DNA from 2 places in the Streptomyces sp. NPDC015130 genome. Region 2 is predicted to be linked to the other one. Evidence: predicted binding sites of a transcription regulator. Region 2 holds the regulator's gene; the other holds the start of a gene.

Region 1 (15,478 bases), on a different contig from region 2:
CCCCACACGAGTCCGGCGCGGCCTGCGGTGGCGGGCGCGGCGGCGGCGGTGGCACCGCCGCCGGTGAGGGCGGCTCCGGCGACGGCGGCGGCGGAGAGGGCGAGGAGGAGAGGCGTGCGCACCCGGTTCGTTGTCATGCGCACAGCCTCGCGTGCGCCGCGGATCCGTCCCATCCGGCAGGCACGCGAGTCCCGGGTGGGGACAACCCCCGGAAGGTGGAGGGGTGTTCGAGAAGTCCGGACAGCGGTCGGCCATCCCCACCCCCGGCTCCCTAGACTCCACCCCCATGACGACACCCCAGCCCGACGCCTCCACGTCCCGGATCGCCGCCGACCTGGCCCCCACCGGCACCCTGCGCGCCTCGATCAACCTCGGGAACCCGGTCCTCGCACAGGGCACGCCCGACGCCCCCTCGGGCATCACGGTCGACCTGGCCCGGGAGTTCGGGGCGCGGCTCGGCCTGCCCGTCGAGCTCCTCTGCTTCGACGCGGCGCGCAAGTCGTTCGAGGCGATGGCGGAGGGGCGCGCGGACCTCTGCTTCCTGGCGGTCGACCCGGCGCGCGAGAAGGAGGTGGCGTTCACCGCGCCGTACGTCGTCATCGAGGGCGTGTACGCGGTCCCCCACGGCTCGCCTCTCACCACCGTCGAGGACGTCGACGCCCCCGGCGTCCGGATCGGCGTCAAGCAGGGCTCGGCGTACGACCTGTTCCTCTCCCGCTCCCTCACCCACGCGACCGTCGTCCGCGGCGACGAGGGCGTCGACGTGTTCCGCGCCGAGGGCCTGGAGGCGGGCGCGGGCATCCGCCAGCCGATGACCGCGTACGCGGCGGCGCACCCGGAGGAGGTCCGGCTGATCGAGGGCCGCTTCATGGAGATCCGCCAGGCGGTCGGCACGACCGTCGGCCGCCGCCCGGAGACGGTCGCGTTCCTCCGCGAGACGGTCGAGACCCTGAAGACGGACGGCTTCGTCACGGCCTCCCTCACCCGCGCGGACCAGGACCCGGCGCTCGTGGCACCGCCGGCGTGAGGCGAAGCCGACGTACGAGACGCCCGAGGGCCCGGCCGCACCACGGCGGCCGGGCCCTCGGGGGGACAGGGGCGATCCTTCGGATCAGTACAGCCCCTTGAAGACGCTCCATCCGCTGCCGACGGCGACCCGGCCGCCGTAGGCCCCGGTCCCGGTGCCGCTGTAGCGCCACAGTTTCCCGGCGGTGTCGCGGGCCAGGAGGTCCGCACGTCCGTCGCCGGACAGGTCGCCGACGCCGACGAGCGAGGAGTACCCGCCCCAGCCGCCGCCGACCTGCACCCGGGCGGTCACGCCACCGGTCGCGGTGCCGTGGTACCGCCAGAGCACGCCGGAGGCGTCCACGCCGAGCAGGTCGCCGCGCCCGTCGCCGTTGAGGTCACCGGCGCCGACGATCTTCTTGTACAGCTTCCAGTTGGTCCCGATCCGGACCCGGGGCTTGACCCGGTGGTCGGCGGTGCCGCCGTAGAAGTACACGTCGCCGGTGGACGCCTGACGCGCGACGAGGTCGGCGAACCCGTCGCCGTTCACGTCACCCGACGAGGTCAGCACGTCGTACTGGCCCCAGCCCGTACCGACGAGCGTGTACGGCGAGGAGGCGGACAGCACCTTCCCGCAACCGGGCCGGTAGGCCCGCAGCTGGTCGCCGACGCGCACGTACACGTCCGCGCACCGGTCGCCGTTCAGGTCGCCCGTCGGCACGAACACCGACGAGGTCGCGAACTTCGTGCCCGTACCGGCGATCCGCGCCGAGACCGCGCCGGTGCCCGTACCCCGGTACATCGACACCAGACCCGCCGTGTCCATCACCAGCAGGTCACCGAACCCGTCGTCCCCGGCGAGGTCCCGCCGCACGGCGGCGCCACCGGTCACGGAGAGGGCCCCGGACCGGACGAGGTCGGCGCCGTGGCCGTCGGCCGGCTTCACCGTCAGGGTCCAGGTGTGGGCCCCGTTCGCGACGAGCTTCCCGGCGGCGTCCTTGCCGTCCCAGACGGGAGCGACGATGCCCCGGCCCACGCCGGTGAGGGTGCGGACGGTCGCCCCGGTCGCCTTGCGCTTGAGGGTGAGCGACCACGTGCCGGGCTTGGAGAGGTTCCAACGCGGCTTCCAGGTGGCGGACTTCAGGTTCACCGCCGCCGGCACCGACGATTCGAGGGCCGTCAGGCGGCTGGTGACGCCGCCGAGGCCGACGACGTGGATCTTCTGCTGGGGGTCGATGTAGGCGACGCCTCCGCCGAAGCGGTCGATCGTCCAGTTCTTGTTGTAGTTGGTGACGTTGCCGCCGTCGAGGCCGACGAGGCCGAGGGCGCGCGTGACGGGTGCGCCGGTGCGGACGTCGATCACGCTCAGCGCATCAGGGCCGGTGTTGCTGGACTCGGTGTAGGCGATGAAGCCGTCGCCCAGGTGCGGTCGGCTGTACCGGGACACCTGGAAGCGGACGGAGGTCCGCTTCTCCTGGTCGTACACGACGGCGGACGTGTCGTCCTGGCACCGGGCGTAGATCCACTTGCCGACGACCTCGAAGCCGGAGGTGGCGCAGTTCGTCCCGAGGTCGACGGTCGCGACCTTCGCCCCCGTGCGCAGGTCGACCGCCGAGACGATGTCGCTGTCCGCCGACGCGGTCCAGAGCCAGGTGCCCCACAGGGACTGGTTCCCGGCACTGGAGACCGAGACGATCCTTCCGGTCTCGATGTCCGCGACGACCGACGTGGCCACGTAGTTCTCCGTGGCGCCGAAGTGCACGTAGCGGCCGGAGGCACTGCGGATCACCGTGGGCCTGATCCTGCGCGTGGTGTCCAGCGTGATCTTGCGGGTGGTCGCGCCGGGCGCGGCCGTGGTCACGTACACCGTCGGGGCGCACCAGCCGCAGGGCGCTTCCCCGCGGGACGGCGGAACGTCGTCCGCCCCGAGCGTGACGAGACGGCCGTCCCCGGTGTCGGCCCAGCGGGCGCCGGCGATCCCCGGGCCGGAGGGCTCGGCGCACGGCGAGGTGCCGGCGGAGGTCACGGCACAGCTCCAGACGGAGGCGGCCGTGCGCGGCTCGGTGAGGGAGACGTCGTAGCCCCGGAGGGTGCGGTAGCCGTCCTCCTGCTCGGTCGTGACCCGGCCGTTCGTCACGGTCAGAGCCGTCCGTGTGACCGGCTTCGGCGGGGTGCTCAGGACCTGCGTGGTGACGGGCGCGCCGGCGGTGTCGAGGGTGACGCGCCGGATGCCCCAGTGGGTGGAGTCGGTGCCGCCCACGAAGGCGAGGGTGCCGTCCGTGCCGGTCCTGATCTCGGAGTTCCCGGCGACGAGGACACCCAGGTCACGGGTGGCTCCGGTGGCGAGCGAGGTGGCCTTGAGCGGGGCGGAGCCGTACGCGCTGTAGGAGCCCACGACCCAGTCGCCGAGGAGGGCGAGACGGTCCTGCCTGGCCTCGGTGCTCGGCAGCTTGACCGTGCTCGCGGGGCCCGCGGGCGTGGCGCGGGGCACGATCAACGCCTCCGTCGTGCCGTACCCGCCGTAGAGGGCGACGCGGTCGGCGCCGAGCGTCGCCTTCACGCCGTAGGGGACACCGGCCGCGGGCTGCGCCAGCGGGACGAGCGTGGCGGCGCCGAAATCGACGAGCCCGACGCCCTGCCCACCGGAGGCCTTGGTGTACGTGACGACCGCGCCCTCGGCGTCGAAGGCCAGGACCTCCGGGTAGCCGGTGATCCGCTCGGTCGTCGTGACGTCGGCGTCCGCCGGAGCGCCTTCACCGAGGCCCGGAAGGTGCAGGGTCACGGCGCCTTCGGCGTCGGTGCTGTAGCTGAGCAGACGGTCCGTGCCGAAGGCCCGCAGCCACGTGTGGCCCTCGGGGCGCGGGCGGGTCAGGGTGACGCCGGTGGCCCAGTCGTGGACCGTGGCGTCCCAGGTGCCCTGGTGGTAGTCGAGGCAACCGAACCGGTCACCGTGGAACGCCATCCTGTCGGTGGAGTCGCAGGCAGCCTGGTACGAGACCGGGCCACCCGCGAAGCTCTGCCAGCGCATGCCCCGGTCGGGGTCGGAGGCCTGCAGACCGGTACCCGCGCCGAAGACGGTCTGGGCCGGCGGGGTGACGCTCGGCGGCGCGTCGATCGTCACCTCGTACGGCGCGCCGGTCGCCGCCGCGGCGGTCGGCGCGACGGCCGCCAGGCCGGTGATGCCAAGGGTGGCGCTCAGGGCGAGCGCGACCACTCTTCGTACGGACAAGTCCTGTGTCCCCTCGTACGGGTGTGAAGACGGGTGCGACACGGGAGGGTCGGCGCGACAGCAGGACGGGCAGGGCGCAGAGCGGCAGGCCGGGAAGGGCCGCTGGGCCGGGGCCGGCGGGACCCCCCTGTCGGCAGACGGATCGTACAGTCACGCGGGACGGGAGTTCGAAAAGTTTCCCGGGAGCCGCCCGGGAAGGCCGCTTCCCGGGCCTGGAGGGCCCCTTCACGCGGCGGCGCCCCCTCCTCCCACCCACGGGGGTGCACCCCTTCCCCACGAGCCGTCCACGCCCCGCACAGGCCATCCCCGGACCACCTCTGACCTGCGCTTTTACCCTCAACTCCCTTATCCTGGAAGCCTACTTGGAGGGGGTTTCCATGGACCGCAACAGCCTTGCCCACCGTGACATCCGCACGATCGACGACGTCCTGAACCTGCTCGACGGACTCTTCGCCCCCGGCGCCGACCGCTGGACGGAAGGGGGCGCCGACTGGTGGGACGGGTTCTACGCGGACCGGGACAAGCCGGTGCCGTTCTTCGTCGCGAAGCCGGACGAGAACCTCGTCTCGTACGTCGAGCGGGGCCTGCTCCCGGCCGGCGGCAAGGCCCTCGACCTCGGCTGCGGGCCGGGGCGGAACGCCCTGCACCTCGCGTCTCTGGGCTTCGACGTGACCGCGGTCGACCTCTCGCCCACCGCCATCGCCTGGGCGGAGGAACGGGCCCGGGAGGCCGGCACCGAGAACGTCAGGTTCGTGAACGGCGACGCCTTCGCCGTCGGCCTGGACGGCCCGTACGACCTCGTCTACGACTCCGGCTGCTTCCACCACCTGCCCCCGCACCGCCGCGTCAGCTACCTCGCGCTCCTCGACCGCGTCCTCGCGCCCGGCGGGCACTTCGCGCTCACCGCGTTCGCCGCAGGGGAGGGCGGCATGGGATCGGAACTGCCGGACGCCGAGTTCTACCGCCGGGGCGGCCTGGAAGGCGGACTCGCCTACACCGACACGGAGTTGCGCACGCTCTTCGCCGGCCTGACGGCGATCGACCTCCGTCGCATGCACGACGAGCCCCCCACCTCCCCGAACTTCGGCGAGTCCTTCCTCTGGACGGCCCTCTTCCACCGCTGAGCCCCGGGACGCGGGAGAGACCGAGGCGGGGGAAATCCCGTGGAGTCCCCCTCCGCCTCCTCCCTACCCTGGCCCCATGGGCTACACCAAGACCTCGTACGTCTGCCTGCCGTGCCGGGCCTCGTACAAGCAGCCGTACGACCCCGACCGCGAGCGGCGCTGTCCGCGCTGCGCGCAGACGCTCATCCACGTGGGTTCGGCCTTCGCCCCGCCCCGCCGCCGGGACACCTCGGCGTGGCGGGTGCTGTCGGTCCTCCTCCACGCGGGTGTCCGCTTCCACAAGAGCTGCTGCGGCGGGCCCGGCCACCGGCCCAGGACCCTCTCCGAGCTGAAGTCGCTCACGGCCCGGGCCCGGGCCGAGGGCGTGGCGTTCCCGAAGGGAATGGCCCGCTGAGCCTCGGGGGGACCGACGCCGCAACCAACACCCCCGTCCCTCACATCGCCCGCAGATGGTCCGCGAGCCGGTCGTACTGCTCCCGGACGCCCGCCTCCATGCCCGCCGCCAGGGCCTGGTCGCGGATCTCGTTCGAGGGCCAGAGCGACGTGCTGGTCAGGGCCGTGCCGCCGTCCGGGGTCGCGTCGAAGGTGAGGGTGACGCGGACCGGGTCGGCGTCCGGCATCTGCTCGAAGACCTCCGTGTAGTCGAGCCGCTCCGCCGGGACGATCTCCTCGTACGTGCCGGAGAAGACGATCTGCTGGCCGTCCGGCGCGGTCTGGCCCCAGCGCCACGCGCCGCCCACCCGCAGGTCGACGTCGACGACCGTCGTCGTCAGCGCCGCGGCCCCGTACCAGGCCCGTACGTGCTCGGGGCGCGTCCAGGCCTCCCACAGCCGGCCCGGCGGAGCGTCGAACGTCCTGGTGATGACCAGCTCGCGGTCGGCGGGTGTCGTCAGGAGGGTGACCATGGCCTCGGCCCTTCCACCGTGTCCCTTTCAGTCCCTTCCAGGATTACTCGGGCACGCCCGTCCAGCCACTCCCGTAAACAGAGTGAACACGTTCAACAGGTGAGCGCTAAAGTTCTGCCACGCGGCCGCCCCCGATCACGGGCGACGCCGCCATCACAGACCTGTGGGGGGTCCCTTTGCCGCGCTCAACGCGCAGGCTTCCGCACGCCCTTGTGCGTGCCGCAGCCGTCTTCGCTCTCTCGGCGGGCGTCATCGCGCCCGCCGTCGTCCACGCCCCGGCCGCACACGCGGACGCGACGGCCCTCTCCGGCAAGACGCTGGACGACGGGCGCTACCGCGTGACGCTGCCCGCCAACGCGCTCTGGATCAAGGTCAGCGTCCTGGCCTCCACCGCCCCCGGCGCCGCCGTGCTCGCCTCCACGGAGGCGCTCACCACGGACAACACCAACTGGGACACCGACGCGCCCTTCGCGCTCCCGCAGGGCACCGCCTTCGCGGACTACCCGGTCCGCGTCGAGTACCGACTCCCCGGCGGCACCACCACGAAGGCGACCGGCGCCACCTACAGCTACCGGCCGCACGTCGGCGTCACCGACCTGTCCTGGAACCGCCGGAGCACCAGCTACGACCAGCGCCAGGCCGTCCTCTCCGGGAGGACGACCTCCTGGGACCCGGCCACCGGCGCCCGCACCACCGCGCCCGGCGGCACCAAGGTCGCGATCACCCTCAACGCGCTGGACGGCACCAGCAGGGTCGTCAACGCCACCGCCACGACCCTCGCGGACGGCACCTTCTCCGTGACGATGACCCCAGGCGGCTGGGTGTCCGGCACGGCGACCGTGGTCACGGCCGGCACCGTCAACGACCCGGACGACGCGGCGCACCTCCCGTCCCTGGGCGTGGAGAAGCTCCTCTACCGGATCAGCGCCGACGTGAACAAGTACCGCGTGCTCGCCGGTACGGACGTGCGGGTCAGCGGGCACGTGGAGCGGTACACGCCGACCGGCTGGAAGCCCTTCCCCGGCGCCCCCGTCGTCGCGACCGGAACACAGCCCTACGGCTCCACCACGACGACCACCCTCGGCAGCGCCACCTCGTCCGCGACCGGCACGTTCTCCTTCAACGCGCGGGCCCAGTACAGCACCGACTTCGTGTACACCGCGCTGCGGTACTCGCCGTACTTCGACGACTCCCGCCCGTACGCCAAGAGCGACATCGTCGTACCGCAGCAGTTCTCGTACTCCGGGCACACGATCACCCTGGACGAGTACGGGGAGCTCACCGCCACGGGCGGCTTCGGCTCGGCCTACTGCCGCAACGGGCAGCCCGTGCAGCTCCAGGTCTCCTTCGACGCCGGGTCCACCTGGCGCGTCATGCGCTCCGGCATGACCGACAGCGGCTGCTCCTACCGCTTCACCACCCAGGGCTACGAGAGCGCCCTCTACCGGATCTACCACCCGGAGACCAACGAGCTGGTCGCCAAGGGGAGTACGTCCCTGAAGCGGGGCCGCACGCCCACCCGCTTCTCCGCCTTCACCATCAGCCCCACCCGGCCCACCGTGAACGGCAAGATGACCGTCTCCGGAACCGTCCAGCGCAAGGTCGGCGGCATCTGGAAGCCGCTCGCCGGAACCAAGCTGACCCTGCTCTTCAAGCCCAGGAACGAGAGCACGTGGTACTGGGTGACCAAGAGCGTCACCACCGACAGCAGCGGCCGGTTCAACTACCGCGCCACCGCCTACGGAGACGGCTCCTGGGCCATGTACCTCAACAGCACGGGCACCTACTTCTACAGCGACACGAAGGCGATCTACATCGATGCGCGCTGACCTCCGCCCCTCCCGCGCCCTGACGGCGGGCCTGGCCGCGGCCGCCCTCGCCGCGACGACCCTCGCCGTCACCGCCGCGCCCGCCACGGCGGCCGACCCGCTCGTCGGCATCGGCCGGGCCCTGACCGACGACACCCAGCGCGGCATCTTCCAGGTCACCGCCTGGACCGACGCCCCGTCCGCCAGGATCACCAAGGTCTCGGCGAAGGTCCGGCAGGGCGACACCGTCCTCGTCGACATCCCGACGCTCCCGGGGGTGGTCGACCCCTGGAACCCCTCGGCCCCCGCCAACACCTTCCGGCTGCCCGACGCGGCCGTGCTGAAGCTCGTCGAGGACGGCGGCCGCATCCCGGCCCTCGGGACGTACGCCATCGACGTCACCGCCACCGACTCGCTCGGCAACAAGCAGACCCGGACCGACGCCGGGCAGCTCGACTTCCGGCTCCGCCCCGAGATCACCCTCGTCCCCACCAAGCCCACGTACGCCGACCGCAACGCCCGACCCTCGGGCACCGTCGTCGGCGTCCAGCCCGGCTCCGGGGACCGGGTCGCGGTGACCGGCCTGCCGGTGACCGTCGAGCGGCTCGACCCGCCGCAGGACGGGACGCAGAGCCCGGCACAACAGGCGGTCACCGACACGGCCGGCCGGTTCACCTCGCCACCGTTCCCGATCTCCAGCGAGGACCTCGGCAGCCCGTCCCTCAGCTTCCGGACGACGGTCACGGCCGACAGCCCCGAGGTCCACGGCACCGTGACGCAGTACCTCAGCGTCTACGAGCACGTGCCGCGCAAGGTGGCCGTCACCGCCACCGCCGACAAGAAGCGGGCGCTCGACGGGCAGACCGTGACTGTCAGCGGCCGGATGACCGACCCGGCCGCGGCCGGCGCCCCCGTCGCGAACCACCAGGTGCGCGTGCGGCTCGGCGGCCCCACCTACGGAACGGGCCCGAGCGCCGTCGTCCGGACCGGCGCGGACGGCCGGTTCACCGCGCGGCTCGTCGCCGTCGCGGGCAAGGAGTCGGGCAACTGGTTCGTCGAGTCCCCCGACCGGTACGTGAGCTTCCCGGATCTCCACGGCGCGCTGGCCATCCCGCTGGACTCCCGCACCGACATCCGCACGTACGGGCTCTCCGCCGACGGCCGGGTCACGGTCTCCGGCACCTTCGGCGCCCGGTACGTGGCGGAACCGAACTTCACGGAGGCCCAGTTCATCCGGCTGGAACAGCTCGTCGACGGCGGCTGGAAGGCGATCGCCTGGGGCAGCGTGAACTCGGCCTACTTCAACGAGTTCACGGCCTCGGCGGCGAGCCGGGGCGGCTACTTCCGGCTCCGGCACCTCACCACCGACCAGTTCGCCGAGTCCAGCACCGGCACGCTGCGGCTCACCCGCCTCGACACCCGGATCGTCTCCCTGAACGCCGGCCCCGAGCCGGTCGCGAAGGGCGGGTACGTGACGGTCACCGGCGGGCTCCAGCACTACACGGACTACAACTGGCGCGCGTACGCGAACGCTCCGGTCGTCCTGCAGTTCCAGCCGCGGGGCTCCACCACGTGGAAGCAGATGGCGACGGGCCGGTCGAACGCGAACGGCAACGTCTCCCTGAAGGCGAAGGTCACCGGGGACGGCTCCTGGCGCATCCGCCACTACGGCGACAGCAAGCACTTCAACACCCCGGCCTCGGCCGGCGGTGACTACGTCGACATGCGCTGACGGCAGCGCACGGCGTCACGCCCGAGGGCGGCACCCCCCTTCCGGGGAGTGCCGCCCTCGTTCGTGCTGAGCTTCGCGTTCAGCGATGAACCACCGATCCCGGAGGATCAGAAGTCCATGTCACCGCCCGGCATGCCGCCGCCGGCCGGCGCGGACGCCTTCTCCGGCTTGTCGGCGATGACGGCCTCGGTGGTGAGGAACAGCGCGGCGATCGACGCGGCGTTCTGCAGCGCGGAGCGCGTGACCTTCGCCGGGTCGATGATGCCCTCGGCGATGAGGTCGACGTACTCGTTGGTCGCGGCGTTCAGGCCGTGGCCGACGGGCAGGTTGCGGACCTTCTCCGCGACGACGCCACCCTCCAGGCCGGCGTTGACGGCGATCTGCTTCAGCGGGGCCTCCAGGGCCAGCTTCACGATCGCGGCACCCGTGGCCTCGTCGCCCGTGAGGTCACCCTCGAGCTTCTCGAAGACGTTCGACGCCTGGAGCAGGGCGACGCCACCGCCGGCGACGATGCCCTCCTCGACGGCCGCCTTCGCGTTGCGCACGGCGTCCTCGATGCGGTGCTTGCGCTCCTTGAGCTCGACCTCGGTCGCGGCACCGGCCTTGATGACCGCAACACCGCCGGCGAGCTTCGCCAGGCGCTCCTGCAGCTTCTCGCGGTCGTAGTCGCTGTCCGAGTTCTCGATCTCGGCGCGGATCTGGTTCACGCGACCGGCGACCTGCTCGCTGTCACCGGCACCGTCGACGATGGTGGTCTCGTCCTTGGTGATGACGACCTTGCGGGCGCGGCCCAGCAGGTCGAGACCGGCCGACTCCAGCTTGAGGCCGACCTCCTCGGAGATGACCGTGCCGCCGGTGAGGATGGCGATGTCGTTCAGCATGGCCTTGCGACGGTCGCCGAAGCCCGGGGCCTTGACGGCGACGGACTTGAAGGTGCCGCGGATCTTGTTGACGACCAGGGTCGACAGGGCCTCGCCCTCGACGTCCTCGGCGATGATCAGCAGGGGCTTGCCCGACTGCATGACCTTCTCCAGGAGCGGGAGCAGGTCCTTCACGGAGGAGATCTTGGAGTTGACGATCAGGAGGTAGGGGTCGTCGAGCGACGCCTCCATGCGCTCCATGTCGGTGGCGAAGTACGCCGAGATGTAGCCCTTGTCGAAGCGCATACCCTCGGTGAGCTCCAGCTCCAGACCGAAGGTCTGGGACTCCTCGACGGTGATGACGCCTTCCTTGCCGACCTTGTCCATCGCCTCGGCGATGAGCTCGCCGATCTGGGTGTCGGCGGCGGAGATGGAGGCCGTGGAAGCGATCTGCTCCTTGGTCTCGACATCCTTCGCCTGCTCGAGGAGGGCGCCGGAGACGGCCTCGACGGCCTTCTCGATGCCGCGCTTGAGGGCCATGGGGTTGGCACCGGCGGCGACGTTGCGGAGGCCCTCGCGGACGAGCGCCTGGGCGAGGACGGTGGCGGTGGTCGTACCGTCGCCGGCGACGTCGTCCGTCTTCTTGGCGACTTCCTTGACCAGCTCGGCGCCGATCTTCTCGTACGGGTCCTCGAGCTCGATCTCCTTGGCGATGGAGACACCATCGTTGGTGATCGTGGGGGCGCCCCACTTCTTCTCGAGGACGACGTTGCGGCCCTTGGGGCCGAGGGTGACCTTGACGGCGTCAGCGAGCTGGTTCATGCCGCGCTCGAGACCGCGCCGGGCCTCCTCGTCGAACGCGATGATCTTGGCCATGTGAAGTGGTCCTCCCGGACATGGGGTGGATAACGCTCCAGGACCGCGCCGATGCCCGCGACGGACGGCCTGCGAGCCCGGCGGTTCCTTGCCCCACCTGGCCGCGGGCCTCATCTGCCCGATCCTCGTAGTAGCACTCTCACCTTCCGAGTGCTAACGCCAATGATTAGCACTCGCCCTAGGAGAGTGCAAGCGACTCTCGGGTTTCGGGCGGCTCCACGCCACGCCCGGGAGCGCGTGCGGGAACACGCGAGGGGCCCGCGTCCCCTCAGGGATGCGGGCCCCTCGACGGCGTTGCGTCGGTGGCCGATCGCGCCGCGCTCAGACGGCGAGCTTGACCATGTCCGCCTGCGGACCCTTCTGGCCCTGCGAAATCTCGAACTCGACCCGCTGCCCCTCTTCGAGGCTGCGGTAGCCATCCATCTGGATCGCGCTGTAGTGGACGAAAACATCCGCACCACCGTCGACCGCGATGAAGCCGTAGCCCTTCTCCGCGTTGAACCACTTGACGGTGCCCTGAGCCATGCCTAACTCCCCTATTACTGGCCCTTGCGCGGGAACCGCACTTCGCGGACCCGGGTCAGACCCTGCGCCGGAAGCGCGTCGACCGCCGCTGAATGTATCTGCCCAACTGCCCTCTGCAACAGGTCATTCGACCGAGAATTCTGGGCAGCCCGGAAAGGGGAATTAGGGAGAATCCCCGGAGTTCCGGGGCAAGTCGGGCCCGGCAAACCGCGCAGAACGTACACAACGCACACGCACTTTGGCTGCTTCCAGACGTGCGGAGACGCATTCTCATATGCGCCCGGCATGAGCAGCGGAGGGGACTTCCCCAACTCTACCCCGCTCAACCATGCAGAATTGCCCCTTCCGCTTTATGGCGCGGAAGGGGCAATTCAAGAAAGACGGGACAGCGCGGGAGGGCGGAGGGGGTGTCGGCCCCCTCCGCCGTGACCGGCGATCAGCCTCCGGCGACGGCCGGGATGATCGAGACGCCGGCGCCGGCCGGGGTGGCCGTCTCCAGGCCCTGCTCGAAGCGCACGTCGTCGTCGTTCACGTAGACGTTGACGAAGCGGCGCAGCTTGCCCTGGTCGTCCAGGACGCGGGCGGCGATGCCCGTGTGGTTCTTCTCCAGGTCCGCGATGACCTCGGCGAGGGTCGCGCCCTCGGCCTGGACCTCGGACTGACCGCCCGTGTAGGTGCGGAGGATGGTGGGGATGCGGACGTTCACGGCCATGTCTTCGTAGCCTTTCAGTGGGCCAGGCCGGCGTCGCGGAACGCGTCCAGGCTCGGGCGGATGGTGACGGTCGCCTGAGAGGTGTCGGCCACCGCGTCCAGGGTCTTGAGTCCGTCGCCGGTGTTGAGCACGACGGTGGTCAGGTTCGGGTCGATCAGACCCGCCTCGACGAGCTTCTTCGTGACGCCGACGGTCACGCCGCCGGCGGTCTCGGCGAAGATGCCCTCGGTCTGGGCGAGCAGCTTGATCGCCTCCACGACCAGCTCGTCGTTCACGTCCTCCACGGCGCCGCCGGTGCGGCGGGCGATGTCGAGGACGTAGGGGCCGTCGGCCGGGTTGCCGATCGCGAGCGACTTGGCGATCGTGTTCGGCTTCTGCGGGCGGACGACGTCGTGGCCGGCCTTGAAGGCGGCGGAGACCGGGGAGCAGCCCTCGGCCTGCGCGCCGAAGATCTTGTAGGGCTTGTCCTCGACGAGGCCGAGCTTGATGAGCTCCTGCAGACCCTTGTCGATCTTGGTGAGCTGGGAGCCGGAGGCGATCGGGATGACCAGCTGGTCGGGGATGACCCAGCCGAGCTGCTCGCAGATCTCGTACGCGAGCGTCTTGGAGCCCTCGCCGTAGTACGGACGGAGGTTGACGTTCACGAAGCCCCAGCCCTCGCCGAGCGGGTCGCCGATGAGCTCCGAGCAGAAGCGGTTCACGTCGTCGTAGTTGCCCTCGATGGCGACGAGGTCACCGCCGTAGACACCGGCCATGACGACCTTGCCCTGCTCCAGGTCGTGCGGGATGAAGACGCAGGAGCGGAAGCCGGCGCGGGCGGCGGCGGCGCCGACGGCGCCGGCCAGGTTGCCCGTGGAGGAGCAGGAGAGGGTGGTGAAGCCGAAGGCGCGGGCGGCTTCGATGGCCTGCGCGACGACCCGGTCCTTGAAGGAGTGGGTCGGGTTGCCCGAGTCGTCCTTGACGAAGAGCTTGCCGGGGGCGACGCCGATCTCGCGGGCGAGGTTGTCGGCCTGGACGAGCTTGGTCCAGCCCGGGTTCAGGTTCGGCTTCTCGGCGACGTCGGCGGGGACGGGCAGCAGGGGGGCGTAGCGCCAGATGTTGGCGGGGCCGGCCTCGATCTGCTTGCGCAGCGCCTCGGGGTCACCGGTGGGCAGGTCGTACGCGACTTCGAGCGGTCCGAAACAGAGTTCGCAGGCGAAGATCGGACCGAGTGCGAAGACTTCACCGCATTCGCGACAGGAGAGTCCTGAAGCGGGACCGAGGTCGACGGTGGTGGCAGAGGCGACAGTCTGTACAGCCATGGAGGCGAGGCCCTTTCTCCTCATCTTTCCCATGACGAACTTTTCGTCATGAGACGGATTTGGCACCTTCCCTAGCCGGGGACCTCGCTGGAGGACGAGACAAACCGACTGGAGGGTTGCCGGGGCTTCAACGGGCCGTTTCCCTCTGCCCCTCTGGATGAGCGGTATTCGATTGTGAAGCGCGGTGGACTTTCGTTCCTGCGCTCCGACGCGGGCGGCACCCCGACGTGCATCGGGCATCCGCGTTGTTCAAGACTGTAACCGAAGGCCCTGGCGCTTGGACGGGCCGTCCGTACCGCGAGATGGAGATCACGTGCTGGAAGAGGTGGAGCGCTGGCTGGACCGGCGGTCCTGGTCCGTGGCCGACCGGCCGATGGAGCGGATCCTCGCCGCCAAGCGGAACACGACGGTCAGCGTGGTGCTTCCCGCGCTGAACGAGGAGGCGACGGTCGGGGACATCGTCGCCGTGATCCGCCGCGAGCTGATGAGCGAAGCCGTGCCCCTCGTGGACGAGCTCGTGGTGATCGACTCGGGCTCCACCGACCGCACGGCGGAGGTCGCCGCGGCGGCCGGGGCGCGCGTGGTCGCGCGGGACGAGGTGCTCCCCCGGATACCCGCCGTCCCCGGCAAGGGCGAGGTCCTGTGGCGGTCGCTCATGGTGACGAGCGGGGACGTCGTGTGCTTCGTCGACGCGGACCTGCGGGACTTCTCCGCGGACTTCGTGACGGGGATCGTGGGCCCGCTGCTCACGGACCCCGGGATCGACTTCGTCAAGGCGACCTACGACCGCCCGTTCGGCGCGGAGTCCGATGAGCTCGCCCCCGGCAAGACCCCCGCCCAGGGCGGTCGTGTCACCGAGCTGGTGGCCCGCCCGCTGCTCAACCTGCACTGGCCGCAGCTGGCCGGTTTCGTGCAGCCGCTCGGCGGCGAGTACGCGGCCCGCCGCTCGCTCCTCGAACGCCTCCCCTTCCCGGTCGGCTACGGGGTGGAGCTGGGGCTGCTCGTCGACGCCCTGCACACGGTGGGCCTGGACGCGCTCGCCCAGGTCGACGTGGGTGTGCGCAAGCACCGCCACCAGGACGAGCGGGCGCTGGGCCGGATGGCCGCGGCCATCTACCGGACGGCGCAGCTGCGGCTCTCGCGCGGGCACCTGGTGCGGCCGCGGCTGACGCAGTTCGAGCGGGGCGAGGACGGGTTCACCCCCCGGACCTACGCGGTGGACACGGAGGAGCGGCCGCCGATGGTCGACATCACGGAGTACACGCGCCGCCGCGTGGCGTAACGCCCGTATATGATCCGCTTTGCCTACATTGCCCTTTTATGCGCTTCAGACAACATCACCCGGGCAGGGTCCTGGCGGCCATCGGCCTCACCGCGGGCACGCTCGTGTCCGCGGTGGCC
Region 2 (15,478 bases):
CCTCGTGCTCGGCGGCGAGCTCGTCGAGCGCCGCCGCGTCGAGCCTGCCGTCCGGGTCCTCGACGACCACCAGCCACTGGGCGTCCTCGGCGTCGTCCTCGCCGGCCAGGGCGTCCCGCACGAGTTGCGGTGTCTCGGCGACGCCGAAGCGGTCGGGGAGTTCCTCGGCGACCTCCTCGGCGGCGTCGCGGTCGGGAAGTACCAGTACGTGTCGTCGTTCGCTCACCGGGCCATTCTCGGGCATGGGTGTGGGGCGGGGCGGTGGGGTGGGTGCGGTGGGTGCGGTGGGTGTGCTCGGTGGGTGTGGTGGGTGCGGTGGGTGTGCTCGATGGGTGGGGTGATGGGCGGGCTTGTTCGGTGGGGCGGTCGGCGGGCGTGGGTTGTCAGTCGCCCGTGGGATGCTGGAACGCGATGGCCACCAGAAAGACTTCCCCCGACGACCTCCTCGGCCCCGTGACGCTCGCCGTGGGGCAGGAGGACCTGCTCCTCGACCGCGCCGTTCAGGCGGTGGTCGCGGCCGCCAGGGCCGCCGACGCCGACACGGACGTACGTGACCTCACGTCCGACCAGCTCCAGCCCGGGTCACTGGCCGAGCTGACCAGCCCCTCGCTCTTCGCCGAGCGCAAGGTCCTGATCGTGCGGAACGCGCACGACCTCTCCGCCGACACCGTCAAGGACGTCAAGGCCTACCTCGACGACCCCGTCGAGGACATCTCGCTCGTCCTGCTCCACGCGGGCGGAGCCAAGGGCAAGGGCCTGCTCGACGCGGCGCGGAAGGCGGGCGCGCGGGAGGTGGCCTGCCCGAAGACGACGAAGCCGGCGGAGCGGCTGACGTTCGTCCGGCAGGAGTTCCGGGCGCTCGGGCGCGCGGCGACGCCGGAGGCGTGCCAGGCGCTGGTGGACGCGATCGGCAGCGACCTGCGGGAGCTGGCGTCCGCGTGCGCGCAGCTGACGGCGGACGTCGACGGGACGATCGACGAGGCGGTCGTCGGGCGGTACTACACCGGCCGCGCGGAGGCGTCGTCGTTCAACGTGGCCGACCGGGCCGTCGAAGGGCGGGCGGCGGAGGCCCTGGAGGCGCTGCGCTGGTCGCTCTCGACCGGGGTGGCGCCCGTCCTGATCACCAGCGCGTTGGCGCAGGGGGTACGGGCGATCGGCAAGCTCTCCTCGGCGCGGGGCGGGCGGCCGGCGGATCTGGCGCGTGAGCTGGGCATGCCGCCGTGGAAGATCGACCGCGTACGGCAGCAGATGCGGGGCTGGACCCCGGACGGGGTCTCCTTCGCGCTGCGGGCGATCGCGGAGGCGGACGCGGGGGTGAAGGGCGGGGGCGACGACCCCGAGTACGCCCTGGAGAAGGCGGTGGTCGCGGTGGCTCGGGCGGCGAGGATGCGGCGGGGGTAGGGGGCCGGTTCTTCCGCCGGCACCTCCGGTGCCGGTGCCCGACGTGGATACCGGGTGCTTGGTCCATGCTCCCCGGTGCCGGGTCGTGCCGGGTCGTGCCGGGTCGTGCCGGGTCGTGCCGGGTCGTGCCGGGTCGTGCCGGGTCGTGCCGGGTCGTGCCTGGCCCTGCCGGGGCCGGTGGGCAGGTGCGGCGCCGTTCGTGGCTGATGCCGGAGTCGATTCCCCCACCCCACCCCTTCCCGAAACCCTGCCGGGGGCTGGTGGGGACAAGGCATTATCCGGGGCTCCGCCCCGGGCCCCTGGCAGCACCGGCGGCAGCTTCGCACCGCCGGGCTCCGCCTCCGGGGCTGGCGGCAGCTTCGCACCGCCGGGCTCCGCCTCCGGGGCTGGCGGCAGCTTCGCGCCGCCGGGCTCCGCCTCCGGGGCTGGCGGCAGCTTCGCGCCGCAGGGCTCCGCCTCCGGGGCTGGCGACAGCTTCGCACCGCCGGGCTCCGCCTCCGGGGCTGGCGGCAGCTTCGCGCCGCAGGGCTCCGCCCGCGGGCCTCCGTACCCGTCTGGCCGGCAACCCCCGGCTTGCCCGCTGGCAGCCCCGGGCTTTCGGGTCCGCAGAGCCCCCTAGGTTCGGCCCGCCTGCCGGGCAACTCCGGGCTTTCGGGTCCGCAGAGCCCCCGAGGTTCGGCCCGCCTGCCGGGCAACTCTGGGCTTTCGGGTCCGCAGAGCACCCCCAGGTCGGCCCGCCTGCCGGGCAACCCCGGGCCTCCGGGGTCCGCTGGGCGCCCCCGGGGCTCCGGGCAACACGGTGCCTCCGGAGCCGCTAGGGAACTCGGGGCCCGCCCGTGCCGACGGACTTCCGGCCTGCCCGCGGGTCTCCGGGTCTCCGGCGCCTTCGATCCGCCAGGCAACCCCATGCCCGGCCTGCGCCGCCGGCCCCCGGCCTGCCTGCCGGGCAACCCGGGCTCGCCGTCGCTCGTCGGCAGCCCCGGACGCCGCAAGGCGCCGAGCCGCCCCCGTGCCCTGCCCCCGGACGCGGCGAAGGCCCCCTTCGCTCCTGGGGTGGAGGTCAGGGGGCCTTCGGCGTGGTGATGGTGGGCTCGCACCCGCGTGGCGAACGCGTCCGCGTGCGAGTCCTGGTGGCCGGACGGGAGCGGGAGAGAGGGCCCGCTGGGTCCCGTACGGCCGGTTAGATCAGAGCTCAGCCCTGGAGGGAGGCAACCTTGGTGGCCAGCGCCGACTTCTTGTTGGCGGCGGCGTTCTTGTGGATGACACCCTTCGAGACAGCCTTGTCGAGCTGACGCGCGGCGGCACGAGTGGCAACGGTGGCCTTCTCGAGGTCGCCGGCGGCGACAGCCTCACGGGCCTTGCGGATCGCGGTCTTGAGCGACGACTTGACGGCCTTGTTACGCAGGCGCGCCTTCTCGTTGGTCTTGTTCCGCTTGATCTGGGACTTGATGTTCGCCACGAAAAGAGCCTTTACAGGTTCGATGTTCCTTCTGGAGTGTGACTCGCAGCTGAGAGGGCACACGAGACACAGCTGTCCACAGTATCAGTCACCCTCGGGGCCGCCCAAACCGGGCGCAGGGCGGCGGGCATGGGACCATGGTGTCTACGTATCCGTTCTGAAACATCGCCCGAGACGAGATCACTGCGTGCCCGCGACTCCTACCAACGTGCCCGAGCCGAGCCGTACCGACCCGGCTCTGATCCGCAACTTCTGCATCATCGCGCACATCGACCACGGCAAGTCCACGCTCGCCGACCGGATGCTCCAGCTCACCGGTGTGGTCGACCAGCGGCAGATGCGTGCCCAGTATCTCGACCGGATGGACATCGAGCGGGAGCGCGGCATCACGATCAAGTCCCAGGCGGTCCGGCTGCCGTGGGCGCCCACCGACGGGCAGGGTGAGGGCAGGACCCACATCCTGAACATGATCGACACTCCCGGGCACGTCGACTTCACGTACGAGGTGTCGCGTTCGCTGGCCGCCTGCGAGGGCACGATCCTGCTCGTGGACGCGGCGCAGGGCATCGAGGCGCAGACCCTCGCCAACCTCTATCTGGCGATGGAGAACGATCTGACGATCGTTCCCGTGCTCAACAAGATCGACCTGCCGGCCGCCCAGCCGGAGAAGTTCTCCGAGGAGCTCGCCAACCTCATCGGCTGCCAGCCGGAGGACGTCCTGAAGGTCTCCGCGAAGACCGGTATGGGTGTCGAGGCGCTGCTCGACCGGGTGGTGCGGGACGTGCCGGCGCCGGTCGGCGTCGCGGACGCGCCCGCCCGCGCGATGATCTTCGACTCCGTGTACGACTCGTACCGGGGCGTCGTGACGTACGTCCGTGTCGTCGACGGCCAGCTCAACAAGCGCGAGCGCATCAAGATGATGTCGACGGGCGCCACGCACGAGCTGCTGGAGATCGGCGTCTCGTCCCCCGAGATGACCGCGTCCGACGGTCTCGGCGTCGGCGAGGTCGGCTACCTCATCACCGGTGTGAAGGACGTCCGCCAGTCCAAGGTCGGTGACACGATCACCTCCCTGAACAAGGGCGCGACCGAGGCGCTCGGCGGCTACAAGGACCCCAAGCCGATGGTGTTCTCGGGTCTCTACCCGCTGGACGGCTCGGAGTACCCGGACCTCCGCGAGGCCCTCGACAAGCTCCAGCTGAACGACGCCGCGCTCGTCTACGAGCCGGAGACCTCCGCCGCGCTGGGCTTCGGTTTCCGCGTCGGCTTCCTGGGTCTTCTCCACCTCGACGTCATCCGTGAGCGGCTGGAGCGCGAGTTCGGTCTCGACCTCATCGCCACCGCCCCCAACGTGGTCTACCGCGTGGTCATGGAGGACGGCAGCGAGCACACGGTCACGAACCCGAGCGAGTTCCCCGAAGGCAAGATCGACGACGTCTTCGAGCCCGTCGTGAAGGCGACGATCCTCGCCCCCAGCGAGTTCATCGGCGCGATCATGGAGCTGTGCCAGACCCGTCGCGGCACCCTGATCGGCATGGACTACCTCTCCGAGGACCGGGTCGAGATCCGCTACACCCTGCCCCTCGCGGAGATCGTCTTCGACTTCTTCGACCAGCTGAAGTCCAAGACCCGCGGTTACGCCTCCCTCGACTACGAGCCCACGGGCGAGCAGGCCTCCAGCCTCGTCAAGGTCGACATCCTGCTGCACGGCGACAAGGTCGACGCCTTCTCCGCCGTCACCCACAAGGACGCCGCCTACGCCTACGGTGTGCGCCTCGTCGCCAAGCTGCGCGAGCTCATCCCGCGCCAGGCCTTCGAGGTGCCGATCCAGGCCGCGATCGGCTCCCGCGTCATCGCCCGAGAGACCATCCGCGCCATCCGCAAGGACGTCCTCGCCAAGTGCTACGGCGGTGACATCTCCCGTAAGCGGAAGCTGCTGGAGAAGCAGAAGGAAGGCAAGAAGCGCATGAAGATGGTCGGCTCGGTGGAGGTGCCGCAGGAGGCCTTCATCGCCGTCCTGTCGAGCGACGAGTCCTCCGGCAAGAAGAAGTAGCCGGAAGAGACCGGGAAGTCAGAAGTAGGTGCCTTGTGCATCGAACGGGTCCACGTGCCGACGGCGCGTGGACCCGTTCGTTATCAAGCGGCGGCTCGCAAGCCCTTACGCGCCGGTCCTCGGCCCTTTACTCTGATCCCGACTCGAAGGTTACTCGCCAGTTAGTTACGTGGTTCCGCACCGCCAGATACGTTTTTTACGCACCGCCAGCAGGCACCGCCGCCGCCCGGAGGACGTCGTGAGCGACACACAGACCCTGATCGAGAACCGGCCGCCCTCCGTGGCGACCCTCTTCCTTGAGCGCGTCGAGCGGACTCCCGACGCGGAGGCGTACCGGTACCCGGTCCCCGCCGCGTCCGGTGCCGGCCCCGACGACTGGAAGTCGCTCAGTTGGGGGCAGGCCGCCGAGCGGGTCTACGCGATCGCCGCCGGCCTGATGGACCTGGGCGTGCGGCCCGAGGAGCGCGTCGCGCTCGCCTCCTCCACCCGGGTGGAGTGGGTCCTCGCCGACCTCGGCGTGATGTGCGCGGGCGCCGCGACGACCACGATCTACCCGCAGACGAACGCCGAGGAGTCGGCCTTCATCCTCGCGGACTCCGAGTCCAGGGTCCTCATCGCGGAGGACGCGGCCCAGGTGGCCAAGGCCGTCGAGCGCCGCGCCGAGCTGCCCGACCTCCACCACGTCGTGGTCCTCGACCCCGAGGGCGTGGAGACCGACGACTGGGTCCTCTCGCTCGCCGACCTGGAGGCGCGCGGCAAGGCGTACCTGGAGAAGAACGCCGAGGCCGTCAAGGAGCGGGTCGCCGCGATCACCGCCGACCAGCTCGCGACCCTCATCTACACCTCGGGCACCACCGGCCGCCCGAAGGGCGTCCGCCTCCCGCACGACAACTGGTCGTACATGGCGAAGGCCATCGCCGCCACCGGCCTCGTCACCAAGGACGACGTCCAGTACCTGTGGCTGCCGCTCGCCCACGTCTTCGGCAAGGTGCTCACCTCCGGCCAGATCGAGGTCGGCCACGTCACCGCCCTCGACGGGCGGATCGACAAGATCATCGTGAACCTGCCGATCGTGCAGCCGACCTACATGGCCGCCGTCCCGCGCATCTTCGAGAAGGTCTACAACGGAGTCGCCGCCAAGGCCCGCGAGGGCGGCGGCGCCAAGTACAAGATCTTCCAGTGGTCCGCCGGCGTCGCCCGCGAGTACGCCAAGGTCACCCAGGACAACTTCCGCCGCACCGGCACGGCCTCGGCCCCCTTCGGCCTCACGGCCAAGCACAAGGTCGCCGACGCGCTGGTCTACAAGAAGCTCCGCGAGGCCTTCGGCGGACGGCTGCGCGCCGCCGTCTCCGGCTCCGTCGCCCTGGCCCCCGAGATCGGCTACTTCTTCTCCGGCGCCGGCATCCACATCCTGGAGGGCTACGGCCTCACGGAGTCCAGCGCCGCCTCCTTCGTCAACCCGGGCGAGGCCTACCGCACCGGCACCGTCGGCAAGCCGCTCCCCGGCACCGAGGTCCGGATCGCCGACGACGGCGAGATCCTGCTGCGCGGCCCCGGCATCATGGAGGGCTACCACCGCCTGCCGGAGAAGACGGCCGAGGTCCTGGAGCCGGACGGCTGGTTCCACACCGGCGACATCGGTGAGCTCTCCGCCGACGGGTACCTGCGGATCACCGACCGCAAGAAGGACCTGTTCAAGACCTCCGGCGGCAAGTACATCGCCCCGACCGAGGTCGAGGGCCAGTTCAAGGCCGTCTGCCCGTTCGTCTCCAACATCGTGGTCCTCGGCGCCGACCGGAACTACTGCTCCGCGCTGATCGCCCTCGACGAGCCCGCCATCCTCGGCTGGGCCGCCGAGCAGGGCCTCGCCGGCAAGACGTACGCGGAGGTCGTCGGCGCCCCGGAGACCGAGAAGATGGTCCAGGGATACATCGACCGCCTCAACGAGAACCTCCAGCGCTGGCAGACGATCAAGAAGTTCCGGCTGCTCCCGCGCGACCTCGACGTCGAGCACGGCGAGCTGACCCCGTCGCTGAAGATGAAGCGGCCCGTCGTGGAGCGGACCTACCAGCACCTCATCGACGCGATGTACGAGGGCGCGCGCGAGGCGTAGCCACGGTCGTCCCCAGGTCGGTGCGGCTGTTGTCCACAGGCCGGCGGTCCACCTCGGGCGGTACGGGACAATGGGCTCATGCCTTCCGTACTGCCCGATGGTGAGAACGTCCCCGACGACGGGGCGCTGCCCCCGCACGCCCTGGAAGGGGCGGGGGAGCGGCCCCTCGGGTTCTACCTGCACGTGCCGTACTGCGCGACCCGCTGCGGCTACTGCGACTTCAACACGTACACCGCGAGCGAGCTGCGCGGTGCCGGTGGCGTGCTCGCCTCCCGGGACAACTACGCCGGGCAGGTCGCCGAGGAGATCCGGCTGGCCCGGAAGGTCCTCGGCGACGACCCCAGGCCCGTGCGGACCGTCTTCGTCGGCGGCGGCACGCCCACGCTGCTCGCCGCCGGTGACCTCGTACGGATGCTGGGGGCCATCCGCGACGAGTTCGGACTCGCGGACGACGCCGAGGTGACGACGGAGGCGAATCCGGAGTCGGTGAACCCCGCGTATCTCGCGGAGCTGCGGGAGGGCGGGTTCAACCGGATCTCCTTCGGCATGCAGAGCGCCAAGCAGCACGTCCTGCAGATCCTCGACCGCACCCACACGCCCGGCCGCCCCGAGGCCTGCGTCGCCGAGGCGCGGGCCGCCGGGTTCGAGCACGTCAACCTCGACCTGATCTACGGCACGCCCGGCGAGTCCGACGACGACTGGCGGGCCTCCCTCGACGCGGCCATCGGTGCCGGGCCCGACCACGTCAGCGCGTACGCCCTGATCGTCGAGGAGGGGACGCAGCTCGCGCGCCGCATCCGGCGCGGCGAGGTGCCGATGACCGACGACGACGTGCACGCCGACCGGTACCTGATCGCGGACGCGGCCTTCGAGGAGGCGGGGTTCTCCTGGTACGAGGTGTCCAACTGGGCCACCTCCGAGGCCGGGCGCTGCCTCCACAACGAGCTGTACTGGCGCGGCGCCGACTGGTGGGGCGCGGGGCCCGGCGCGCACTCGCACGTGGGCGGGGTGCGGTGGTGGAACGTGAAGCATCCCGGGGCGTACGCGGCGGCTCTCGGGGCCGGGAAGTCGCCCGGTGCCGGGCGGGAGCTCCTCGCGGCGGAGGACCGCCGGGTGGAGCGGATCCTGCTGGAGCTGCGGCTGCGGGAGGGGTGCCCGCTGGATCTGCTGAAGCCCGCGGGGCTGGCGGCTGCGGGGAAGGCGCTGGGGGACGGGCTCCTCGACCCCGGGTCGTACGAGGACGGGCGCGCGGTGCTGACCCTGCGGGGCCGGCTGCTCGCCGATGCGGTGGTGCGGGACCTGGTGGACTGAGGTCCGGGGGCCGAGCAGCCTGGGCCCGGCAAGGGGCGGCGCCGTCCGTGGGCCGCCCCCTGCCGTGACGTCGCTACGGCGCCGTGACGAAGTCGATCAGTTCTTCGACCCTGCCCAGGAGCTGGGGCTCCAGGTCCTTGTAGGACGTGACCTTCGACAGGATGTGCTGCCAGGCCGCGCCCGTGTTGGGGGGCCAGCCCAGGGCTCGGCACACCCCCGTCTTCCAGTCCTGGCCGCGCGGCACCGTCGGCCAGGCCCTGATGCCCACCGAGGACGGTTTCACCGCCTCCCAGACGTCGATGTACGGGTGGCCGACCACCAGGACGTCCGGGGACGTGACCTGCGCGGCGATCCTGGACTCCTTCGAGCCCGGGACCAGGTGGTCCACGAGGACGCCCAGTCGGGCGTCCGGGGCCGGGCCGAACTCCGCCACGATCCCCGGCAGGTCGTCGACGCCCTCCAGGTACTCGACGACCACGCCCTCGATCCGCAGGTCGTCGCCCCAGACCCGCTCCACGAGCTCGGCGTCGTGCCGGCCCTCCACGTAGATCCGGCCCGCCCGCGCCACGCGCGCCCGCGCGCCCGGGACGGCGACCGAGCCGGAGGCCGTACGCGTGGGGCGTACCGGGGCCGCCGGGGCCGGGCGGACCAGGGTCACGACCCGGCCCTCCAGGAGGAAGCCGCGCGGCTCCATCGGGAACACCCGGTGCTTGCCGAAGCGGTCCTCCAGGGTGACCGTGCCCGCCTCGCAGCGGATCACCGCCCCGCAGAAGCCCGTGGCGACCTCCTCCACGACGAGATCGGGGTCGGCCGGCACCTCGGGAACGGGCTTCGACTTCTTCCAGGAAGGAGTCAGATCCGGGTCGTAGCTGCGCATTCGGGCGACGTTATGACACCGCGAAGCGGCGTGCCAGTTCCTCGCGCTGTGTCCGTACGAACGTGGCGTCCACCACGGCCCCGTGGCCCGGCACGTACACCGCGTCCTCGCCGCCGAGCGACAGCAGCCTGTCCAGCGCGTCCGGCCAGCGGGCCGGGATCGCGTCCGGCCCCGCCTGCGGCTCGCCCGACTCCTCCACCAGGTCCCCGCAGAAGACGACCTCCCGCTCCCCGGGGACGAAGAGCGCCAGGTCGTGGCCCGTGTGGCCCGGGCCGAGGTTCGCCAGGAGCACCTGCCGGCCGCCCAGGTCGAGCGTCCACTCGCCGGAGACCACGTGCCGCGGGGCCACCAGGACGTCCACCGCCTCCGTCGCCGCGGCCGCGTCGAGCCCGTGCCGCACCGCGTCCGCGCGCAGCGCCTCCCGGTCCCGCGCGCGGGCCAGGAGGTCGTCCGAACCGACCGCGCCGAAGACCTCCGCGCCCGCGAACGCCGCCGTCCCGAAGACATGGTCGAAGTGCGGATGGCTCAATGCGATGTGCGTCACTCTTCGGCCGTCCGTCAGCGCCGCGATCCGCCCGCGGAGCTCGGCGCCCTCCGCGAGCGAGGAACCCGTGTCGTACAGCAGCAGCGCCTCCGCCCCCACGACAAGGCCCACCGTGGCGTCCCAGCCGGGCAGTCGGAGCCTGCCGACCCCGCGCGCCAGTCGCTCCCACCCGTACGCTTCCCAATCGACGTCCATGGGGCGACGCTAGCCGGTGCGCGCCCGCCTCCTTGCCAGGAGCGTTGCCCGCCGCCGTACACTGGCCGGGGGATTGCTGGCACTCGGGCAGGGCGAGTGCCAAAAGCGGAGCAACCGGAACGACGACGACAGCTGGAGGTGCGCACGAATGCTCAGCGAACGCAGACTCGAGGTCCTGCGCGCCATCGTCCAGGACTACGTCGGGACGGAGGAGCCGGTCGGCTCGAAGGCGCTCACCGAGCGCCACAAGCTCGGCGTCTCGCCCGCGACCGTCCGCAACGACATGGCGGTGCTGGAGGAGGAGGGGTACATCGCCCAGCCCCACACCAGCGCCGGACGCATTCCGACCGACAAGGGCTACCGGCTCTTCGTCGACCGGCTGGCCGGCGTCAAGCCGCTGTCGACGCCCGAGCGGCGGGCCATCCACAACTTCCTCGACGGCGCGGTCGACCTCGACGACGTCGTCGGCCGTACGGTGCGGCTGCTCGCGCAGCTGACCCGTCAGGTCGCCGTCGTCCAGTACCCCTCGCTGACCCGTTCGACCGTCCGGCACGTGGAGCTGCTCGCGCTGGCCCCGGCCCGCCTGATGCTCGTGCTCATCACGGACACCGGCCGCGTCGAGCAGCGTGTCGTCGACTGCGCCGCGCCCTTCGGCGAGACCTCCCTCGCCGACCTGCGGGCCCGGCTCAACAGCCGGGTCGTCGGCCGCCGGTTCGCCGACGTGCCGCAGCTGGTGCAGGACCTCCCCGAGTCCTTCGAGGAGATCGAGGACCGCGCCACGGTCTCGACCGTGCTCGCGACCCTCCTCGAAACGCTCGTGGAGGAGCACGAGGAGCGGCTGATGATCGGCGGCACCGCCAATCTGACCCGCTTCGGACACGACTTCCCCCTGATGATCAGGCCCGTCCTGGAGGCCCTGGAGGAGCAGGTCGTGCTCCTCAAGCTGCTCGGCGAGGCCAAGGAATCGGGCATGACCGTACGCATCGGGCACGAGAACGCCCACGAGGGGCTGAGCTCCACCTCGGTCGTCTCGGTCGGTTACGGTTCGGGCGGCGAAGCAGTCGCCAAACTCGGCGTGGTCGGACCGACCCGCATGGACTACCCCGGAACGATGGGAGCGGTACGCGCAGTGGCACGTTACGTCGGACAGATCCTGGCGGAGTCGTAAGTGGCCACGGACTACTACGCCGTACTCGGCGTGCGCCGCGACGCTTCCCAGGACGAGATCAAGAAGGCTTTCCGGAGGCTCGCTCGCGAGCTGCACCCGGACGTCAACCCTGATCCGAAGACGCAGGAGCGCTTCAAGGAGATCAACGCCGCCTACGAGGTCCTCTCGGACCCGCAGAAGAAGCAGGTCTACGACCTCGGCGGCGACCCCCTGTCGGCCTCCGGCGGTGGTGGCGCGGGCGGCTTCGGCGCGGGTGGCTTCGGCAACTTCTCCGACATCATGGACGCCTTCTTCGGCACGTCCCAGCAGCGCGGTCCGCGCTCGCGGACGCGCCGCGGCCAGGACGCCATGATCCGCCTGGAGATCGACCTCAACGAGGCGGCCTTCGGCACCACCAAGGACATCCAGGTCGACACGGCCGTCGTCTGCACCACCTGTTCGGGTGAGGGCGCGGCGCCCGGCACGTCCGCGCAGACCTGTGACATGTGCCGCGGCCGCGGCGAGGTCTCCCAGGTCACGCGGTCCTTCCTGGGCCAGGTCATGACCTCCCGGCCCTGCCCGCAGTGCCAGGGCTTCGGCACCGTCGTCCCGACCCCGTGCCACGAGTGCGCGGGCGACGGCCGGGTCCGGTCCCGCCGCACGCTCACCGTCAAGATCCCGGCCGGTGTCGACAACGGCACCCGGATCCAGCTCGCGGGCGAGGGCGAGGTCGGCCCCGGCGGCGGCCCCGCCGGAGACCTGTACGTCGAGATCCACGAGATCCCGCACGAGACGTTCCAGCGGCGCGGCGACGACCTGCACTGCACGGTGACCATCCCGATGACGGCGGGCGCGCTCGGCACCAAGGTGCCGCTGCAGACCCTCGACGGCATCGAGGAGATCGACATCCGCCCGGGCACGCAGTCCGGCCAGTCGGTCCCGCTGCACGGCCGTGGCGTCACGCACCTGCGGGGCAACGGCCGGGGCGACCTGATCGTGCACGTCGAGGTGCAGACCCCGGGCAAGCTCGACGCGGAGCAGGAGCGGCTCCTGCGCGAGCTGGCCAAGCTCCGCGGCGAGGAGCGCCCCACGGGCCAGTTCCAGCCCGGGCAGCAGGGCCTGTTCTCGCGTCTGAAGGACGCGTTCAACGGGCGGTAAGGCAGCAGGGCCTGTGCTCTCCGGCGGCTGAAGGACGACTTCGGCGGGCGGTGGCAGGCGAGGGGCAAGGGCGGTACCCGTGGTTCACGGGTGCCGCCCTTTCCCGTCCCGCCCACCGATTCGGCCCGCCGACACGCTCATGAAACGATGCCCGTATGTCCACCACCGCACTGAACGATCTCTTTCGGTTTCCGATCGTGCAGGCCCCCATGGCGGGTGGCGCTTCCTGTCCCGAGCTCGTCGGAGCCGTCTGCGAGGCCGGTGCGCTCGGCTTCCTGGCCGGCGGGTACAAGACGGCCGGAGGGCTGTACCAGGAGATCAAGCGGGTACGCGGGCTGACCTCGCGGCCCTTCGGCGTCAACCTCTTCCTGCCGCCGGGCGGCCCGCACGCCGACCCCGCCGCCGTCGAGGTCTACCGGCACCAGCTCGCGGGCGAGGCGACCTGGTACGACACCTCCCTCGGCGAGGCCGACGAGGGCCGTGACGACGGGTACGACGCCAAACTGGCGATCCTCCTGGAGGACCCGGTCCGCGTCGTCTCCTTCACCTTCGGCTGCCCCGCCCCCGAGACGCTCGCCGCCTTCGCCCGTGCCGGAACGTTCACGCTCGTCACCGTCACCTCCGCCGAGGACGCCGTCGCCGCCCAGCAGGCCGGGGCGGACGCCGTCTGCGTCCAGGGCGCCGAGGCGGGCGGCCACCAGAGCACGTACCGCGACGACCCGGCCGACGACGGCACCCCGGGGACCGGGCTCCTCGCCCTCGTCACCGAGGTCCGCGAGAGCGTCGCGCTCCCGATCGTCGCCACCGGCGGGATCATGCGGGGCGCGCAGATCGCCGCCGCGCTCGCCGCCGGGGCCGACGCCGCCCAGCTCGGCACCGCCTTCCTCCCCTGTCCCGAGTCCGGCGCGCACCCGCTGCACAAGCGGGCCCTGACCGATCCGCTGTTCACCCGGACCGCCTTCACCCGGGCCTTCTCCGGCCGGCCGGCGCGCGGGCTCGTCAACCGCTTCATGCGGGAGCACGGGCCGTACGCCCCCGCCGCCTACCCCGAGGTCCACCACCTCACCGCCCCGCTCCGCAAGGCCGCCGCCACCTCCGGCGACGCCCAGGGCATGGCCCTGTGGGCCGGGCAGGGCCACCGTCTCGCCCGCGAACTCCCCGCCGGGCAGCTCGTCGAGGTCCTGACCGCCGAACTCGACACCGCACTCTCCGACCTGGCTCACAGGAGCGCCTCATGACCGCACCCGTCTTCGTCGTCGACACCATCCCGGACACCCGGCTCTTCGTCCTGGACGGGCCCGAGGGCCGCCACGCCGTCTCCGTGAAGCGGCTGAACCCGGGGGAGGACGTCGTCCTGACCGACGGCCGGGGCCGCTGGGCCGACTGCGTGGTCTCCGCCGCGGAGGGCAAGGACCGGCTGACGGTGGAGCTCTCCACCGTGCACGAGGACCCCGCGGAGGAGCCGCACGTCACCGTCGTCCAGGCGCTGCCCAAGGGCGACCGGGGCGAACTCGCCGTCGAGACCATGACGGAGACCGGCGTCGACGCGATCGTGCCCTGGGCCGCCGCCCGCTGCATCACCCAGTGGAAGGGCGACCGCGGCCTCAAGGCGCTCGCCAAGTGGCGCTCCACCGCCCGCGAGGCGGGCAAGCAGTCCCGCCGCACCCGATTCCCCGAGGTCGCCGACCTGATGACGACCAAGCAGGTCGCCGCGCTCCTCGCGGCCGCCGACTTCGCCGGCGTCCTGCACGAGGACCGCGAGCACGGCAGCGACGCGCTGGCCACCGTGGAACTGCCCGCGAAGGGCTCGATCGTGCTGGTCGTCGGCCCCGAGGGCGGGGTCTCCCCGGACGAGCTCGCGGCCTTCGAGGCGGCCGGGGCGAAGCCGTACCGGCTGGGCCGCAGCGTCCTGCGCACCTCCACGGCGGGTACGGCGGCGACGGCCCTGGTCCTGGCGCGCACCGGCCGCTGGAGCTGACCGCACCGGGCCGACCGGGGCCCGGGGGTCTGTCACGTCCGCCGCGTCCCCCCGCGTCCGGCGGGGTGCGGACGTGTTTTTGCCGGAACCCGGTGGACGGCCGCCCCCGGGTCCTTCATAGGGTGGCCGCATGGCCGACGAGTCCCCTCTGATCCGCAGTCTGCGCACCGCCGTTGCCGCCGCGCCCGGTGACGTGCCCCTGCGCCTCCACTTCGCCGAGCTGCTCCTTTCCGAGGGGCGCAACGAGGAGGCCGTCGCGGAGGCGGCCGTCGCCCTCCAGCACGCGCCCGGGGACGCGGACGCCCGCGCGCTGATGATGCGGGCGATGGGCGTGCCCTCGGGTCCGGTGCCGGAGCCGGGCCCCGTGCCGGTGCAGCCGCCCGTGCCCGAGGAGCCCGCGGCGCCGGAGGCGGCGCCCGCGCAGCCCGAGGCGCCCGCCCCGTCCGCCCCGGCGGAGTCCGCCGCCGCCCCCGACTTCGACTGGGACGCCGCCGAGCAGCAGGTCCAGGACCTCGTCGGTCCCCGCTTCCTGGAGGACCCGCAGGCCGAGGGCGGCGAGGGCCTCGCCGGGGACGCCGCCGCCTGGGACGTGGACGCCCCCGGAGCCGTACGCCTCGCCGACGTCGGCGGCATGGAGGAGGTCAAGGACCGCCTGGAGGCAGCCTTCCTCGCGCCCATGCGCAATCCCGAACTGCGAAGGCTGTACGGCAAGTCGCTGCGCGGCGGCCTGCTCCTGTACGGGCCGCCCGGCTGCGGCAAGACGTTCATCGCCCGGGCCGTCGCGGGCGAGCTCGGCGCGAACTTCCTCACGGTCTCGCTCTCCGACGTCCTGGACATGTGGATCGGGGCCTCCGAGAAGAACATCCACGACATCTTCGAGACGGCCCGCCGCCAGGCCCCCTGCGTCGTCTTCCTCGACGAGCTGGACGCCCTCGGCGCCAAGCGCTCCCGCACGCACCACAGCGGCCTGCGCAACGTCGTCAACCAGCTGCTCACCGAGCTCGACGGCATCGCGAGCGGCGCCGGGAACGAAGGCGTCTTCGTGCTCGCCGCCACCAACGTGCCCTGGGACGTGGACATCGCGCTGCGCCGCCCCGGCCGCCTCGACCGCACGCTCCTCGTGCTGCCGCCCGACGCCACCGCCCGGGAGGCGATCCTCCGCTACCACCTGCGCGAGCGCCCCATCGAGGCCGTCGACCTCGGCAAGCTCGTCAAGGTCACCGAGGACTTCTCCGGCGCCGA

Evidence for each region. The regulator HrcA, encoded in region 2, represses chaperone genes, less so after heat shock. The targets are predictions, from matches to a motif close to TTNGCACTCNGNNNNNCNGAGTGCNAA.
Region 1: a site for HrcA is predicted at 11,706-11,732, ahead of groL (chaperonin GroEL). Genes of this name have one in related genera too.

The regions. Positions count from the first base shown of each region.
Region 1 is NZ_JBIBVC010000005.1:393,703-409,180, forward strand. Features, by position in the region: gene ACF08F_RS13255 (alpha/beta hydrolase) at 1-137, opposite strand, end outside; gene ACF08F_RS13260 (transporter substrate-binding domain-containing protein) at 287-1,027, shown strand; gene ACF08F_RS13265 (FG-GAP-like repeat-containing protein) at 1,112-4,234, opposite strand; gene ACF08F_RS13270 (class I SAM-dependent methyltransferase) at 4,612-5,358, shown strand; gene ACF08F_RS13275 (deoxyxylulose-5-phosphate synthase) at 5,435-5,752, shown strand; gene ACF08F_RS13280 (SRPBCC domain-containing protein) at 5,793-6,263, opposite strand; gene ACF08F_RS13285 (hypothetical protein) at 6,476-8,092, shown strand; gene ACF08F_RS13290 (hypothetical protein) at 8,082-9,803, shown strand; gene groL (chaperonin GroEL) at 9,911-11,539, opposite strand; gene ACF08F_RS13300 (cold-shock protein) at 11,861-12,064, opposite strand; gene ACF08F_RS13305 (MoaD/ThiS family protein) at 12,501-12,776, opposite strand; gene thrC (threonine synthase) at 12,791-14,077, opposite strand; SAM riboswitch class I at 14,095-14,241, opposite strand; gene ACF08F_RS13315 (glucosyl-3-phosphoglycerate synthase) at 14,391-15,359, shown strand; gene ACF08F_RS13320 (DUF11 domain-containing protein) at 15,398-15,478, shown strand, end outside.
Region 2 is NZ_JBIBVC010000006.1:386,086-401,563, forward strand. Features, by position in the region: gene ACF08F_RS15595 (hypothetical protein) at 1-244, opposite strand, end outside; gene holA (DNA polymerase III subunit delta) at 412-1,401, shown strand; gene rpsT (30S ribosomal protein S20) at 2,594-2,860, opposite strand; gene lepA (translation elongation factor 4) at 3,048-4,913, shown strand; gene ACF08F_RS15615 (AMP-dependent synthetase/ligase) at 5,152-7,026, shown strand; gene hemW (radical SAM family heme chaperone HemW) at 7,105-8,337, shown strand; gene ACF08F_RS15625 (DUF3097 domain-containing protein) at 8,411-9,214, opposite strand; gene ACF08F_RS15630 (MBL fold metallo-hydrolase) at 9,225-9,953, opposite strand; gene hrcA (heat-inducible transcriptional repressor HrcA) at 10,102-11,121, shown strand; gene dnaJ (molecular chaperone DnaJ) at 11,122-12,258, shown strand; gene ACF08F_RS15645 (nitronate monooxygenase) at 12,414-13,496, shown strand; gene ACF08F_RS15650 (16S rRNA (uracil(1498)-N(3))-methyltransferase) at 13,493-14,236, shown strand; gene ACF08F_RS15655 (ATP-binding protein) at 14,367-15,478, shown strand, end outside.